2 regions of the Streptomyces sp. NPDC006430 genome follow, and region 2 is predicted to be linked to the other one. Evidence: riboswitches for the same ligand, from Rfam matches in the RefSeq annotation. Region 2 holds a riboswitch; the other holds the start of a gene.
What was found. A riboswitch is a leader RNA that binds a small molecule or an ion and turns the genes downstream of it on or off. The one in region 2 is predicted to bind glycine.

Region 1 (7,597 bases), on a different contig from region 2:
GCTGCCGATCGGACAGGTCGAATCCGCCCGCCACGACCTTCTCCCCCATCGAAGCGTCCCTCCTCGAGTGAGCCTGGCCCCGGCATCCAGGCGCGCATGTACGGTCGATGATGCCCCGGAGCCGTGATCGATAACGCCGAGGGGGCGTGCATGGCGGGGAGCGCGCGCCGGTTTGGCCGAAGGGCGCTATGGCACATTCACTTGGCAAGACGCGGTATGCAAATTCCGCATCGATTGTGCCGGTTCCGGATAGCTGACGCTTTCCAGCCGAGCCCCTGTCCGGTAACCTCCGAGGTCAGGGCGACACGTTCGCGTACCACCGGCATGGAAGCCATGCCAGCGGGACCGGTAAACGCCTTGTCGGCAATAGCCGGGACGGCTAGCCGAAACACTGCGCGAACACATGTCGTATAAACTCCGCAAACGAGGCAGAGAGTTGGCGCGCGGCCATTGCCCCTCAGCCCCCCTCTGGCCCCAAAATGCGACAGCGCCGTCCGCACCTGCCCCATTCCACAGGTCTCCCAAGTGAGAGGCGACCCACCATGCCGCTGCATGTCCCTCCGGCTCCCGCGCCCGCCCTGCGCAGCGTCCTCGCGGCACTCGGTTCCCCCACCGCCGTCCACGAGGCGCACACTCCGGCCCTGCGCGCGCTACAGGGTCCGATGACCGCCGAACTGCCGCTTCCGGTCCACGTCCTCGACCGGCTCAACGTCTCCGAGCTGGCGGCGGGGGGCCGCCCGCCCCGCACCCGGCTGACCGCGTGGCGGTTCCTGATCCGCAGCGGTGACCGCTACGTCGCCGCTGCGGACACCCGGCTCACCCCGGACGGCTGGGTCTTCTCCCACTTCTTCGAGGGGCCCTACGTAGCCGCCACCGAACGGGCCCTGCGCCAAGCGGAATCGCTCGGCAAGAACTACCAGCCGCGGCTGCTCTCCGTACCGGAGTTGTACATGCTGACGCTCTGGCTGCACGGAGCCGTCGGCGCGGACGCCTCCGCCGGACTGCCGGCGGCCGCGGACCTGCTGGTGCCCCTCGCGCCGGCCCCGCCCGGCATCGCCGCGTACCGGCCGCATCCCGTTTCCGAACTGCTGCCCGTGATGACCCATCGGCTCACCCCGCCGAGCCCACCGCTCCCGCCCTCGGTGGCCGCGCCGGCCGCCTGAGCAGGGGCCGAGCAGGTTCTGAGCAGGAGCCGAGTACGGGCTGAACAGGCCCGTTCCGAGCCCGTGACCCGTCCGGCCCATTTGGCCTAGCCCACTCGGACCACCCGTGAACCACCCGAAATGACAGGGGAGTTGAGCTGAACCGCCCGCACGAGTGATGCGTCATCAATCTATGAGGACAGCTGCCGGGAAATCCCTGCGGACCCAAGTCCGGAGGGGAACACTGGGACCCTGACCGAACCAAGACGTTGATACGGGGGGCGGCCATGAACAACGCATCGAGCCGCAGCACACAGACCACACCGCAGCGAAAGAACGCATCCATGTGCCAGCACCAGCCAGCGTGCCCGTCAGCCCACTCCGCCGACCGCGAGGCCGCCAAGCCCGTGGCCAACCACCCGGAACAGGGCTGGAGTCTGCTGTGCAACGGCGTCCTGCTCTTCGAGGACACCGGCGAGCTGCTGCCGGACGGCCAGATCATTGCGCCACACCGCCCGCTCGCGGCGGCGCAGGTGATGAAGGCGGCCTAGAAGTGGCCTAGCCGACGACAGCACGGAACGGAAAGGGGCCGGCCCAGGAGTCATTCTCCCGGACCGGCCCCTTCGTCACACCGTCGTATCAGACGAATGTGTCATGTCGCCGTGCGGCTCAGTTGTCGTACTCGTCCAGCGGCGGGCAGGAGCAGACCAGGTTGCGGTCGCCGAACGCACCGTCGATGCGGCGCACCGGCGGCCAGTACTTGTCCGCCGCCGTGACTCCGCCGGGGAAGACGGCCTCGTCGCGGGTGTACGGGTGGTTCCACTCGCCGCCCAGCGCCGCCGCCGTGTGCGGGGAGTTGGCCAGCGGGTTGTCGTCCACCGGCCACTCGCCGCCCGCGACCCGCTCGATCTCGGCGCGGATGGCGATCATCGCGTCGCAGAAGCGGTCGATCTCGGCGAGGTCCTCGGACTCCGTCGGCTCGATCATCAGCGTGCCGGCCACCGGGAAGGACATGGTCGGCGCGTGGAAGCCGTAGTCGATCAGACGCTTGGCGATGTCGTCCACGCTCACGCCCGTCGCCTTCGACAGCGGGCGCAGGTCGATGATGCACTCGTGCGCGACCAGGTTGCCCGGGCCGGTGTAGAGCACCGGGTAGTGCGGCTCCAGACGCTTGGCGATGTAGTTGGCGCCGAGCACGGCCACCTGGGTGGCGCGCTTGAGGCCCTCGCCACCCATGAGGCGCACGTACGACCAGGAGATCGGCAGGATGCCGGCCGAACCCCAGGGGGCCGCGGAGATCGGGCCGACGCCCGTCTCGGGGCCCGCGGTCGGCTGCAGCGGGTGGTTCGGCAGGTACGGAGCCAGGTGGGCCCGGACACCGACCGGGCCGACGCCCGGACCGCCGCCGCCGTGCGGGATGCAGAAGGTCTTGTGCAGGTTCAGGTGCGAGACGTCGCCGCCGAAGTGACCCGGCTTGGCCAGGCCCACCAGGGCGTTGAGGTTGGCGCCGTCCACGTAGACCTGGCCGCCCGCATCGTGCACCTGGGCGCAGATGTCGGCGACGTGCTCCTCGAAGACACCGTGCGTCGAGGGGTACGTGATCATCAGCACGGCGAGCTCGTTGCGGTACTGCTCGATCTTGGCGCGCAGGTCGTCCGTGTCCACCTCGCCGTCGTCGGCGGTCTTGACGACGACCACCTTCATGCCGGCCATCACGGCGCTGGCGGCGTTGGTGCCGTGCGCGGAGGACGGGATGAGGCAGATGGTGCGCTGTTCGTCGCCGTTCGCACGGTGGTAGGCGCGCACGGCCAGCAGGCCGGCGAGCTCACCCTGGGAGCCGGCGTTGGGCTGGATGGAGACCTTGTCGTAGCCGGTGACCTCGCAGAGACGTTCCTCCAGCTCGTTGATGAGCGTGAGGTACCCCTCGGCCTGCTCGACCGGAGCGAACGGGTGCAGCTGGCCGAATTCGGGCCAGGTGACCGGCTCCATCTCGGTGGTCGCGTTGAGCTTCATGGTGCAGGAGCCCAGCGGGATCATGCCGCGGTCCAGCGCGTAGTCCTTGTCCGCCAGCTTGCGCAGGTAGCGCAGCATCGCGGTCTCGCTGCGGTGCTGGTGGAAGACCGGGTGGGTCAGGTAAGCGTCCGAGCGCAGCAGGCCCTCGGGCAGCGCGTCGGCGGTGGTCCCGTCGAGCGCCTCGATGTCCGCGTTGACGCCGAAGGCGGCCCAGACGGCCTCGACGTGGGCGCGCAGGGTCGTCTCGTCGCAGGAGACCGCGACGTGGTCGGCGTCGACCTGGAACAGGTTGACCCCGCCCTCGCGGGCGGCGGCGACGACCTCGGCGGCCCGGCCCGGGACGCGCGCGGTGAGGGTGTCGAAGTAGCTGCCGTGCACGAGCTCGATCCCGCCGGCCGTCAGACCGGCCGCCAGCAGCGCCGCGTAGCGGTGCGTGCGGCGGGCGATCGTCCGCAGACCGTCGGGGCCGTGGTAGACGGCGTACATGCCGGCCATGACGGCGAGCAGCACCTGCGCGGTGCAGATGTTGCTGGTGGCCTTCTCACGGCGGATGTGCTGCTCACGGGTCTGCAGCGCCAGGCGGTACGCCTTGTTGCCGTCCGCGTCCACGGAGACGCCGACGAGGCGGCCGGGCAGCGAGCGGGCGTGCTTGTCCTGGACGGCCATGTAGCCGGCGTGCGGGCCGCCGAAGCCCATCGGGACGCCGAAGCGCTGGGTGGTGCCGACCGCGATGTCCGCGCCGAGGGCGCCTGGAGAGGTCAGCAGGGTCAGGGCGAGCAGGTCGGCGGAGACGGCGACGATCGCGCCGAGCTCGTGGGCCTGGTCGATGACCGGCTTGATGTCCCGTACGGCACCGGAGGCGCCCGGGTACTGGAGCAGCACGCCGTAGATGCCGCGCTCGGCGATCTCGGCCGGGATGCCGGCGGACAGGTCGGCGACGACGACCTCGATGCCGCTCGGCTCGGCACGGGTCTCGATCACCGCGATGGTCTGCGGCAGCGCGTCGGCGTCGACGAGGAAGACGTTGCCCTTGGCCTTGCCCACGCGGCGGGCCAGCGTCATGGCCTCGGCGGCGGCGGTGCCCTCGTCGAGCAGGGAGGCACCGGAGGTCGGCAGGCCCGTCAGGTCGGCGACGACGGTCTGGAAGTTGAGGAGCGCCTCAAGGCGGCCCTGCGAGATCTCCGGCTGGTACGGCGTGTAAGCGGTGTACCAGGCCGGGTTCTCCATGACGTTGCGCAGGATCACCGGCGGGGTGAAGGTCCCGTAGTAGCCGAGACCGATCATCGACGACAGGACCTGGTTGCGGTCGGCGAGCGAGCGCAGCTCGGCCAGCACCTCGGCCTCGGTCCGCGCCTCGGGCAGGTTCAGCGCCTCGGCGCTCTTGATCACATCCGGGACCGCGGCGGCGGTCAGTTCGTCCAGCGAGCCGTAGCCCACGTGGGCGAGCATCTTGGCCTGCGCCTCGGCATCAGGGCCGATGTGGCGCTGCTCGAAGGGGATGCCTCGCTCCAGCTGGGAGAGCGGAATGCGGTTGGCGGTCATGTACGGAGGCCTCCTGGGTCGTACGACCTGCGAGGGGCACCACGGCGCGGGCACCCGGACGGCCTCCCCCTCTGTCATCTCAACCTGAGAGCTTCACCGGGCCTCGCGGGGTCGCCCGCGCGGTCCGGCTTTCACCGTCGGTGAGGAGGGGAACCGGCACTGTGCGCCCGGTACCCGCCCCTGCTTTCCAGAGTGGCCTCGTCACGTGCGGTACGTATGCCTGAGAGATTCCGGGGAGGATTTGCTCCTTCGGCGCCTCCGTCACGCTCACTCGGAGGACTCTCCCGCACAGGGTCAACAGCCACCACCCAGCCTACCAGCGAGGTTCCGGGGCCTCCCTCGAGTGGCCCCCTCCGCGGAAATGCACTTTTGTTGTCATTACGGAGGAGTTGCGACCATGTGGAGGGACCGTGCAGACCGACATCGATCCGCGCAGCCTGATCGGCCGCAAGGCGTTCGACCGCAACGGAACCAAGATCGGCACCGTCGACGAGGTCTACCTCGACGATGCCACGGGCGTGCCCGAATGGGCCGCCGTCCGGACGGGCCTGTTCGGTCGGGACGCGTTCGTCCCGCTGGAACCGAGCGAGGTGGTCGACGACACGCTGCGGGTCCCCTTCGAGCGTTCCCTCATCAAAGACGCCCCGGACTTCGGCGTCGGCCGTCACCTCTCGCCCGAACAGGAACTCCAGCTCTACCACCACTACGGTCTGGACGTCTCCCTCCCGTCGGACATCCAGCGCGACTTCGGCCACCTGGCGAACGGCGAGGACACCACCACCTGAGCGCGTCCGGGTAGGTCCGGGCGGCCTCGCGGGCGGATGACCGTCACCCGGACGCAATCCGCTCAGCCCTCCGGCACGGTCCTCCCTACGAGCGGCAGCGGATCGGACGGCTCCAGGTCGGGGTCCTCCACCCGGAAGGTACGCACCCGGCCGGGCGGCGATCCGGGCTGCTCGAACCGCACGGTCACCCTCCCCACTCCACTGCCCTGCACCCACCCCGGGCCGTAGACGGCGTGGAGTACGTCACTCCCGGCCGCCCAACGGCGCTCCCGGGCGGGATCCGGCTCCCCGGACCCCTCGGCTGCCCCCGCGCCCTCCCGAGCTTCTGCCGGCCCACCGGGCGCACCAGGCCGGCCGCCCTCACTGTCTCCGCCGTCTCCGCCATCTCCGCCGTCCCCGCCGTCTTCGGTAGTCGCTGCACGTGCCTCGGCTTCCGCGCCCCGTGCAGCTGCCGCCTCGGCTGCGAGGGACTGCGCGAAGAGATCCTCCTGGGTGTAGTCCGCCAGCCCGGTCACCCCGACCCCCAGCAGCCGCACCCCGCCCGTGGTGTCCACGGCCTCCAGGAGCCGCGCCGCCGCCTCCCGGACCACCGCGGGGTCGTCGGTGGGCCCCCGGAGCGTCTCGGAGCGCGTCAGGGTGGAGAAGTCGTAGCGCCGCACCTTCAGCACGATCGTGCGACCCGAGTGCCCGGAGGCCCGCAATCTCTGCACGCACCGGTCCGCGAGCCGCTGCACCTCGATCCGGATCCGCACCCGGTCGTGCAGGTCCACGTCGAAGGTGTCCTCGACCGACACGGACTTCGCGTCGCGCTCGGCGACGACGGGTCGGTCGTCCAGCCCCAACGCCATCCGGTAGAGGCCGACCCCGTGCGAGCGCCCGACCATCCGGACCAGCTCGTCCTCCCCGGCTTCGGCCAGCTCACCCACGGTGGTGATGCCGGCCCGCCGCAGGTGTTCCCCGGTGGCCGGTCCCACCCCGGGCAGGGTCCGTACCGACATCGGTGCGAGCAGGGCCCGCTCCGTCCCCGGCTCGATCAGCAACAGCCCGTCCGGTTTCGCCTCCTCGGAGGCCACCTTCGCCAGCATCTTCGACCCGGCCAGCCCCACCGACGCGCTAAGCCCGGTCCTGGCCAGGATCTCGGCCCGCAGTCGTTTCCCCGTCTCCAACGCGGACTCCGCATCGAAGGCGGTGTGGCCAGCCTCCAGGTCCACGAAGGCCTCGTCGAGGCTGAGCGGCTCCACGAGCGGAGACAGCTCCCGCAACAGGGCCATGACCACGTCGCTCACCGACCGGTACAAGCTGAAGCGAGGGATCAGGTACGCCCCGTTCGGGCAGAGCCGGCGGGCCTGGGCCATCGGCATCGCCGAATGCACGCCGAAACGCCTGGCCTCGTACGAAGCGGTGGCGACCACCCCGCGCGGCCCGAGCCCGCCGACGATCACGGCCTTCCCCCGCAGGCTGGGCTTGGACGCCTGCTCCACGGACGCGTAGAAGGCGTCCATGTCGAGGTGCAGGATGGTCGGCGCGGCTCTCACAGCACCGATGCTGCCTCACACCACTGACAATCGACGGCTACCCGGGCGCTACACGGCAGAGCCGGACCCGGCCCGCGCACCGGTAGGGCCGACGACCGGCCTCAACCGACTCGGTTGCGCCGTGCGGCCAGCTCGTCCGTCGGGTTGTGCCCGATCACCGTCTCGCCGGTATCGACCCGCTCCCCGTGCAGCTGGGACAGCGCGTTCTCGACATCGCGCCAGACCACGCCGACCGCGATCCCGAAGACGCCCTGCCCGCCCTGGAGCAGGCTCACGACCTGGTCCGGGGAGGTGCACTCGTACACCGTGGCACCGTCGCTCATCAGCGTCATGCGTTCGAGGTCGGAGAAACCGCGGTCCCTCAGGTGCTGCACGGCGGTCCGGATGTTCTGCAACGCCACACCGGTATCCAGGAAGCGCTTGACGATCTTGAGGACGACGACGTCCCGGAAGCTGTAGAGGCGCTGGGTGCCGGAACCGTACGCGGCGCGCACGGTCGGCTCGACCAAGCCGGTCCGCGCCCAGTAGTCGAGCTGCCGGTAGGTGATGCCCGCGGCGGCGCACGCCGTCGGCCCCCGGT
Region 2 (7,597 bases):
CTGTCGTACGTCGGCTTCAGCGCCTGCGCGATGATCTCGGCGACCTCGGTGAAGGCCTCGGCGTCGAAACCGCGGGTGGCCAGGGCCGGCGTACCGATCCGCAGACCCGAGGTGACCATCGGCGGCCGCGGGTCGTTCGGGATGGCGTTGCGGTTGACCGTGATGCCGACCTCGTGGAGGCGGTCCTCGGCCTGCTGGCCGTCCAGCTCGGAGTTGCGCAGGTCGACCAGGACCAGGTGCACGTCGGTGCCACCGGTGAGGACGTCCACGCCCACGGCCTTGACGTCGTCCTGGACCAGGCGCTCGGCGAGGATCTTCGCGCCTTCGAGGGTGCGCTCCTGGCGCTCCTTGAACTCGGGCGAGGCCGCCACCTTGAAGGAGACCGCCTTGGCCGCGATCACGTGCTCCAGCGGGCCGCCCTGCTGACCCGGGAAGACCGCGGAGTTGATCTTCTTGGCCAGCTCCTGAGTCGACAGGATGACACCGCCGCGCGGACCGCCGAGGGTCTTGTGCGTGGTGGTGGTGACGACGTGGGCGTACGGCACCGGGTTCGGGTGCAGGCCCGCGGCCACCAGGCCGGCGAAGTGCGCCATGTCGACCATCAGGTACGCGCCGACCTCGTCCGCGATGCGGCGGAAGGCGGCGAAGTCCAGCTGGCGCGGGTAGGCGGACCAGCCGGCGACGATCAGCTGCGGCTTGGACTCCTTGGCGAGGCGCTCGACCTCGGCCATGTCGACCTGGCCGGTCTCGTCGACGTGGTAGGGGACCACGTTGTAGAGCTTGCCGGAGAAGTTGATCTTCATGCCGTGGGTCAGGTGACCGCCGTGGGCCAGGTTCAGGCCCATGATCGTGTCGCCCGGCTTCAGCAGCGCGAACATCGCGGCGGCGTTCGCCTGCGCACCGGAGTGCGGCTGGACGTTCGCGGCCTCGGCGCCGAACAGCGCCTTGATGCGGTCGATCGCGATCTGCTCGACCACGTCAACGTGCTCGCAGCCGCCGTAGTAACGACGGCCGGGGTAGCCCTCGGCGTACTTGTTGGTCAGGACCGAGCCCTGGGCCTCCATGACGGCGACCGGAGCGAAGTTCTCCGACGCGATCATTTCCAGGGTGGACTGCTGGCGTACGAGCTCGGCGTCGACGGCGGCGGCGACGTCCGGGTCGAGCTCGTGAAGGGGTGTGTTCAGAACAGACATCAGGATCCCCTGTGATCAGTTTCCGGCGGTGAGCTTGGCGTACTCCTCGGGAGAGAGCAGGTCGGCCGGCTCCTCCGCGACGCGGACCTTGAACAGCCAGCCACCCTCGAACGGGGCGGTGTTCACGAGCGCCGGGTCATCCACGACGTCCTGGTTGGCCTCGACGACCTCGCCGGTGACGGGGGAGTACAGGTCGCTGACCGACTTGGTCGACTCCAGCTCGCCGCAGGTCTCGCCCGCGGTCACGGTGTCGCCGACCTCGGGGAGCTGGGCGTAGACGACGTCACCGAGCGCGTTGGCCGCGAACTCCGTGATGCCGACCGTCGCGACGCCGTTCTCGGCGTCCGACAGCCACTCGTGCTCCTTGCTGTAACGCAGCTGCTGGGGGTTGCTCATGACCTGATTCTCCTGGATGCGGGGGAGTGAATACGAACAGTGGTCTTGCGTACTGAGACGGCCGGAACGGCGTACGGGTGTTACTTCTGCCGCTTGTAGAACGGCAGGGCCACGACCTCGTACGGCTCATGCGTACCGCGAATGTCCACGCCCACGCCGGAGGTGCCGGGCGCGGCGTGCGCCGCGTCCACGTAGGCCATCGCGATCGGCTTGCCCAGCGTCGGGGACGGGGCGCCGGAGGTGACCTCACCGATGACCTGTCCGTCGGCGACGACGGGGAACCCGGCGCGCGGGACGCGGCGGCCCTCGGCGATCAGACCGACCAGCTTGCGCGGCGGGTTCGTCGCGGCGCGCTCGGCGGCGGCCTCCAGGGCGGCGCGGCCCACGAACTCGCCCTCCTTCTCGAACTTCACGACCCGGCCCAGCCCCGCGTCGAAGGGGGTGAGGGAGGTGCTCAGCTCGTGCCCGTACAGCGGCATGCCCGCCTCCAGGCGCAGGGTGTCCCGGCAGGACAGGCCTGCCGGCACCAGGCCGACGCCCTCGCCGGCCTTGGTCAGCGCCTGCCACAGCTCGACGGCGTGCTCGGGGGCGACGAACAGCTCGAAGCCGTCCTCACCGGTGTAGCCCGTACGCGCGATCAGCGCGGGCACGCCCGCGACCGTGCCCGGCAGGCCGGCGTAGTACTTCAGCCCGTCCAGGTCGGCGTCGGTGAGGGAGGCGAGGATGCCGGGGGACTCCGGGCCCTGCACGGCGATCAGCGCGTACGCGTCACGGTCGTCGCGGACCTCGGTGTCGAAGCCGGCGGCGCGCTCGGTGAGGGCGTCCAGGACGACCTGGGCGTTGGAGGCGTTCGCGACGACCATGTACTCGGTCTCGCCCAGGCGGTAGACGATCAGGTCGTCGACGATCCCGCCGTCCTCCTGGCAGATGTGCGTGTAGCGGGCGCGGCCGACACCGACGGTGGAGATGTTGCCGACCAGCGCGTAGTCCAGGGCCTTGACGGCCTCCGGGCCGGTGAGCGTGATCTCGCCCATGTGGGACAGGTCGAAGAGACCGGCCTTGGTCCGTACGGCGTTGTGCTCGTCGCGCTCGCTGCCGTACCGCAGGGGCATGTCCCAGCCCGCGAAATCGGTCATGGTCGCACCGAGCGAACGGTGCAGCGCATCGAGGGCGGTCAGGCGGGGGGCAGTGCTCATGGGTGTGGCTCCCGGGTCCCAGGGCATGACATGACGAGGACGATCCTCCCCATCTGTCATCGGAACCTGAGAGGTTCGCCGAGAGTCCCCGTCACGGACGGGGAGCGTCGGCTTGCACCTTGGGTGGAGCGTGCGCCGGTGCCGTCACGAAGGACGGTGGCGCGGCTCGCTTTTCAGATCTGCCTCATCCACGCGGTACGGGGCCTGAGAGATTCAAGGGAGGTACTTGCTCCTTCGGCGCCCGAGCACGGCCTTGCGGCGTGCCGGGACTCTCCCGCGCGGATTCAAGCGGCCGGTATGCAGTTGGTCCAGATGGCGCACATCATTGCACGCCGTCCGGGCGATCGGGCGGGCGGGCCCGGAAGTACCTACGGACCGGTGGTGCGGCCCGGAAACGCTGGACCGGAACCGGGGCTGCCGGATTACCGTCTCTTTACACTCAGTGGGCATGGGGTCCTGGCGGCCCGATTCGGGGGAGGTGATCACCGTGCGGAGATTCGGAGTGCTGGCGGCGACCGGAAGCGCGATGGCTAGCGCGCCGGGAACGGCGGCGGGTGCCGCGGACGGGGCGCCGGTGCAGCGGGCGTGCCTCGACGGCGGCCTCGTGCGCGACCTACGCGGCCGGGAGGCGCACGGACCGCAGTGGCTCGGCTTCGCGGAGGGGGACATCGTGGTGGTCTCCGGCCTCCCGGGCGGCGGCAAGAGCACCCTGATCAAACGGGCCGCGCAGGACAGGGGCATCGACTCCCAGGACGTGCGCGAGCGCTGGGAGCGCCGGATGCCCGACCTGCTGCCGTACACCGCGTACCGGCCGCTGGTCCGCATCGCGCACTACTGGGGCCTGTGGCGGACGCTGCGCTCCGGCGCCTCGGCGGTCGTCCACGACTGCGGTACCCAGACCTGGGTCCGGGCGCTGCTCGCCACGGCGGCGCGGCGGCGCGGCCGGGCGCTGCACCTGGTGCTGTTGGACACCACCCCGGACGAGGCCCTGGCCGGACAGGAGGCGCGCGGCCGGGGCGTGTCGACGTACGCCTTCGCCCGCCACCGGGCGGCGGTGGACCGCCTGCTGCGCGCCGCGGAGGCGGGCCGCCTCCCTGCGGGCTGCACCTCGGCGATCCTCCTGGACCGCAGTTCGGCCTCCCGCGTCACCCGCATCGCCTTCCGCGCTCCGGGCACCCCCGCGGCCTGAGTGCGCCGCTGGCGCGGGCACCGGACGCGGCGCCGGGGCGGAGCCGCGGGAAGCGGGGGCGGGGCGACCCACTAGCCTCGGCCTGACAACAAGGCAGCGAGAGCGACCACAAACGGAGGCGGAGATGCAGGGCGGCGGCTGGCCGGACAACGAGCTGGAGCAGGTGCTCGGGGCGGCGCTCGGGCAGGCGGAAGCCGGCGCGCGGATCGTCGAAGTGCTCGGACGGAGCCTGCTCTGGGTGCCGTTGCCCGCCGGTGGCGCCCCGGACGGGGCCTCGATCGTGCTGCCCACCATGGAGATCGCCGGCGCGGCGTACGTTCCGGTGTACAGCTCTGAGGCCCAGTTCCGCTCCTGCGTCGGCCCCGGCATGGACTTCGTGGTGGCACCCGCCGTCGAGTTCGCCCGTGGCCTGCCTCCGCAGCTCGGCATCGCGGTGAACCCGGAGGGTGCCGTCGGCGTTCCGCTTCCCCCGCCGGCCGTCGCGGAGCTGTGCCGCACGGGCCGGACCCCGCTCGACGGCCCCGGCACGGGAGGTCGCGTCCGGCTCTACGAGCCCGACTGGCAGGACGATCCGGTGGACTTCCTGACCGCCGCCGCCGAGGAGTTCCGCGCCACCGGCGTGGTCCTCGCCGCCCACCGCTGCCTCGCCAGCGTCGAGGGCGGGGCGCCCGAGCTCTACGTCGGCGTCCAGCTGGTGGGATGGGAGCCCGAGATGCGGAACGCGCCGATGGACGCCCTCGGCCGGGCCCTGACCCGCGTGGCACCGCCCTGGCCGGTGCAGCTGATCCTCCTGGACGCCGCGCAGGACCCGGTGGTCGACTTCATCCGTGAGCGCGTACGCCCCTTCTACCTTCCGTAGGGCGGCTTAAGCTGAGTGCAGATACGGGTGTACGCCGTGCGCCCGCGCGGACGAAGAGGGGTACCGGGTGAGTGCGTCAGGCACGGCCGCGGCCGGGCAGGTCGAGCACATGATGCGCCAGGTGACTCCGGGGCGCTACGAGAGCTACGAGTCACTGCTGCATGCCCTCGCCGAGGGCCGTTTGTGGATGCTGCTCTGGCAGGGTCAGCCGGGCTCCCCGGACGCCCAGTACGGCGGCATGGAGATCGAGGGCCTCGGGTACGCGCCCTGCGTGACCTCCCCCCAGGAGCTGGCCGCCAGCGGCTGGAACCGGGGCTACGAAGTGGTCACCGGCCGGGACATCGCCCGCGCCCTCTACCCCGACCGCTGGGGCCTGTGGCTCAACCCGCACGCGCAGGGCGGCGGCCTCGGCATCCCGTGGGCTGACCTGCGTCGGATCGCCACGGGCCTCGACCGGATGCCGGCCGGCCCGTTGCGGCTGTCCGAGCCCGCTCTTGAGCTCCCGCAGTTCTACGGGCTGCTGACCCAGCACGCGCACCGCACCCCCGCGGTCCGCTCGTTGCGCCGCGCCTGGGTGCAGCCCTCGCTGGGGTCGCCGTACCTCGCGGTCGGGCTCGACCTGTACGACGCCTCCGCGCCCGCGCTGGAGTCCGTACGGGAGATGATGCGGCAGTCGGTCGGAGCGGTCCCCGAAGGCGTGCCGGTGTGCACGGTGGCGCTCGCGGACGAGCACGACCCCGTCGCGATGTGGCTGCGCGCCCAGACCCGCCCCTTCTACGACCGCGAGGGCCAGGCCCCGGCCTACTGATCGAGGTCGCCCGGCCTCTGGGGCAGCTGAATCCGGACAAGCCGAAGGCCGCAGGGAACCACCGTTCCCTGCGGCCTTCGGCTTGTCCGGATTTCCATGCTCTTGGGGGGTCAAAAGGCGTGCTCCTACCGCGAGTTGGGCGCCATGTCCGATTGCGTACCGAACGGACTGTCTTGCTCCGCTGAGGCGACAGTGAAGTCCGGATAACGGGAACTCGACCCTCACATCACGGTTGCGCATCCATTCATCTGCGGGTCTGGCGGCTGATCGCGGCGCCGATGAAGACTCCCCACCCAAGAGCCGGTCAGTCCTGCGAGACCCGGTTCGGCATATGCAATTCGCTTGTCGCTTTGCCCAGCTCTTCCCGCAGTTCTTGCACCTCAGCACGCGTCCTGCGTGTCACCACGCACTCCGAGCGCCACTCCGCACCAACGCCGCCACAGCGGCGGGCATGGGCCGGCAACCCGTCGGCCGAGAGGGGTCCCCACCACGATGACGGCACCACTGCATGACACGAGCGCGGAATCACCCGCACCCGTGTCCGTAGCCGACGTCCCTGCCAAGGCCATCGAAGGCCGCTCGCCCGGCCGCATCGCCTGGATGCGGCTCAAGCGCGACAAGGTCGCGCTGACCGGCGGCGTGGTCGTGATCTTCCTGATCCTGGTGGCGGTCTTCGCGCCGCAGATCGTGAGCCTGTTGGGCCACCCGCCCAACGAGTTCCACGAGGACCTGATCGACCCGGACCTCGGTACGCCGATCGGCTCCTTCGGCGGCATGAGTTCCGACTTCCTGCTGGGCGTCGAACCCACCAACGGCCGCGACGTGTTCAGCCGGATCGTCTTCGGCGCCCGCATCTCGCTGGTCGTCGCCTTCCTGGCGGCCTTCGTCTCGGTCGTCATAGGCAGCCTGCTCGGCGCACTCGCCGGGTTCATCGGCGGCTGGGTCGACGGCGTCATCAGCCGCCTGATGGACCTGCTGCTGGCCTTCCCGCAGTTGCTGTTCACCATCGCCCTGGTCTCCGTGGTCCCCAACTCCCTCTGGGGGTTCGAGGGCTCGGGTGTCCGGATGGGCGTACTGATCGTCGTCATCGGCTTCTTCGGATGGCCGTACATCGGCCGCATCGTCCGGGGCCAGACGATCTCCCTGCGGGAGCGCGAGTACGTCGAGGCCGCGCGCAGTCTCGGCGCCGGCCGCGGCTACATCCTGATCAAGGAGCTGCTGCCCAACCTGGTCGCGCCGATCCTCGTCTACTCGACGCTGATCATCCCGACCAACATCCTGACGGAGGCGGCCCTGAGCTTCCTCGGCGCCGGCGTCAAGCCGCCCACCGCGTCCTGGGGAAAGATGCTCTCCGACGCCGTCCCCATCTACCAGGACGACCCCACGTACATGGTGGTCCCGGGTATCACGATCTTCATCACCGTCCTGGCGTTCAACCTCTTCGGGGACGGGCTGCGTGACGCACTCGACCCCAAGGGCAGCTGAACAGCTTCATCGATTCACCCACCTATGGAGGTTGGACCAACGTGATCCGCAGAAAGCAGGCATTCGCGATCACCGCCGTGATCGCCGCCCTGTCCCTGACCGCCGCGTGCGGTGGCAACGACGGCGAGAAGAAGCCCGAGGGCAAGGGCGGCAACGGTGCCGCGGCCTTCAACGCCGCCACGACCGGCATGGTGAACCCCTCGGACGCCAAGGGCGGCGAGCTCAAGCTCTGGTCGCCGCAGGACGTCGACTACCTCGACCCGGCGCGCGCCTACTACGGCTTCGTGTGGGACATCCAGCGCCTCTACGTGCGCCAGCTGCTCGCGTACGACAGCAAGCCGGGCAAGGACGGCAGCAAGCTCGTCCCGGACCTCGCCGAGGCCCTGCCGGTCCTGAGCAACGAGGGCAAGACGTACACCCTCAAGCTCAAGGACGGCGTGAAGTTCGAGGACGGTTCGCCGATCACCTCGA

Region 1: it holds a riboswitch for glycine, as region 2 does, so the genes downstream of both, gcvP (aminomethyl-transferring glycine dehydrogenase) here and gcvT (glycine cleavage system aminomethyltransferase GcvT) in region 2, are expected to answer to the same signal.

What each region holds. Positions count from the first base shown of each region.
Region 1 covers NZ_JBEXQA010000001.1:8,566-16,162, reverse strand. Annotated here, with positions in the region: gene ABZZ20_RS00080 (glutamate-cysteine ligase family protein) at 1-49, opposite strand, end outside; gene ABZZ20_RS00075 (hypothetical protein) at 543-1,163, shown strand; gene ABZZ20_RS00070 (DUF5999 family protein) at 1,487-1,693, shown strand; gene gcvP (aminomethyl-transferring glycine dehydrogenase) at 1,812-4,697, opposite strand; glycine riboswitch at 4,896-4,994, opposite strand; gene ABZZ20_RS00060 (PRC-barrel domain-containing protein) at 5,108-5,482, shown strand; gene ABZZ20_RS00055 (DNA polymerase IV) at 5,545-7,017, opposite strand; gene ABZZ20_RS00050 (MerR family transcriptional regulator) at 7,119-7,597, opposite strand, start outside.
Region 2 covers NZ_JBEXQA010000008.1:145,176-152,772, forward strand. Annotated here, with positions in the region: gene glyA (serine hydroxymethyltransferase) at 1-1,193, opposite strand, end outside; gene gcvH (glycine cleavage system protein GcvH) at 1,209-1,589, opposite strand; gene gcvT (glycine cleavage system aminomethyltransferase GcvT) at 1,670-2,785, opposite strand; glycine riboswitch at 2,969-3,072, opposite strand; gene ABZZ20_RS14990 (AAA family ATPase) at 3,273-3,974, shown strand; gene ABZZ20_RS14995 (enhanced serine sensitivity protein SseB) at 4,099-4,833, shown strand; gene ABZZ20_RS15000 (enhanced serine sensitivity protein SseB C-terminal domain-containing protein) at 4,901-5,641, shown strand; gene ABZZ20_RS15005 (ABC transporter permease) at 6,134-7,126, shown strand; gene ABZZ20_RS15010 (ABC transporter substrate-binding protein) at 7,168-7,597, shown strand, end outside.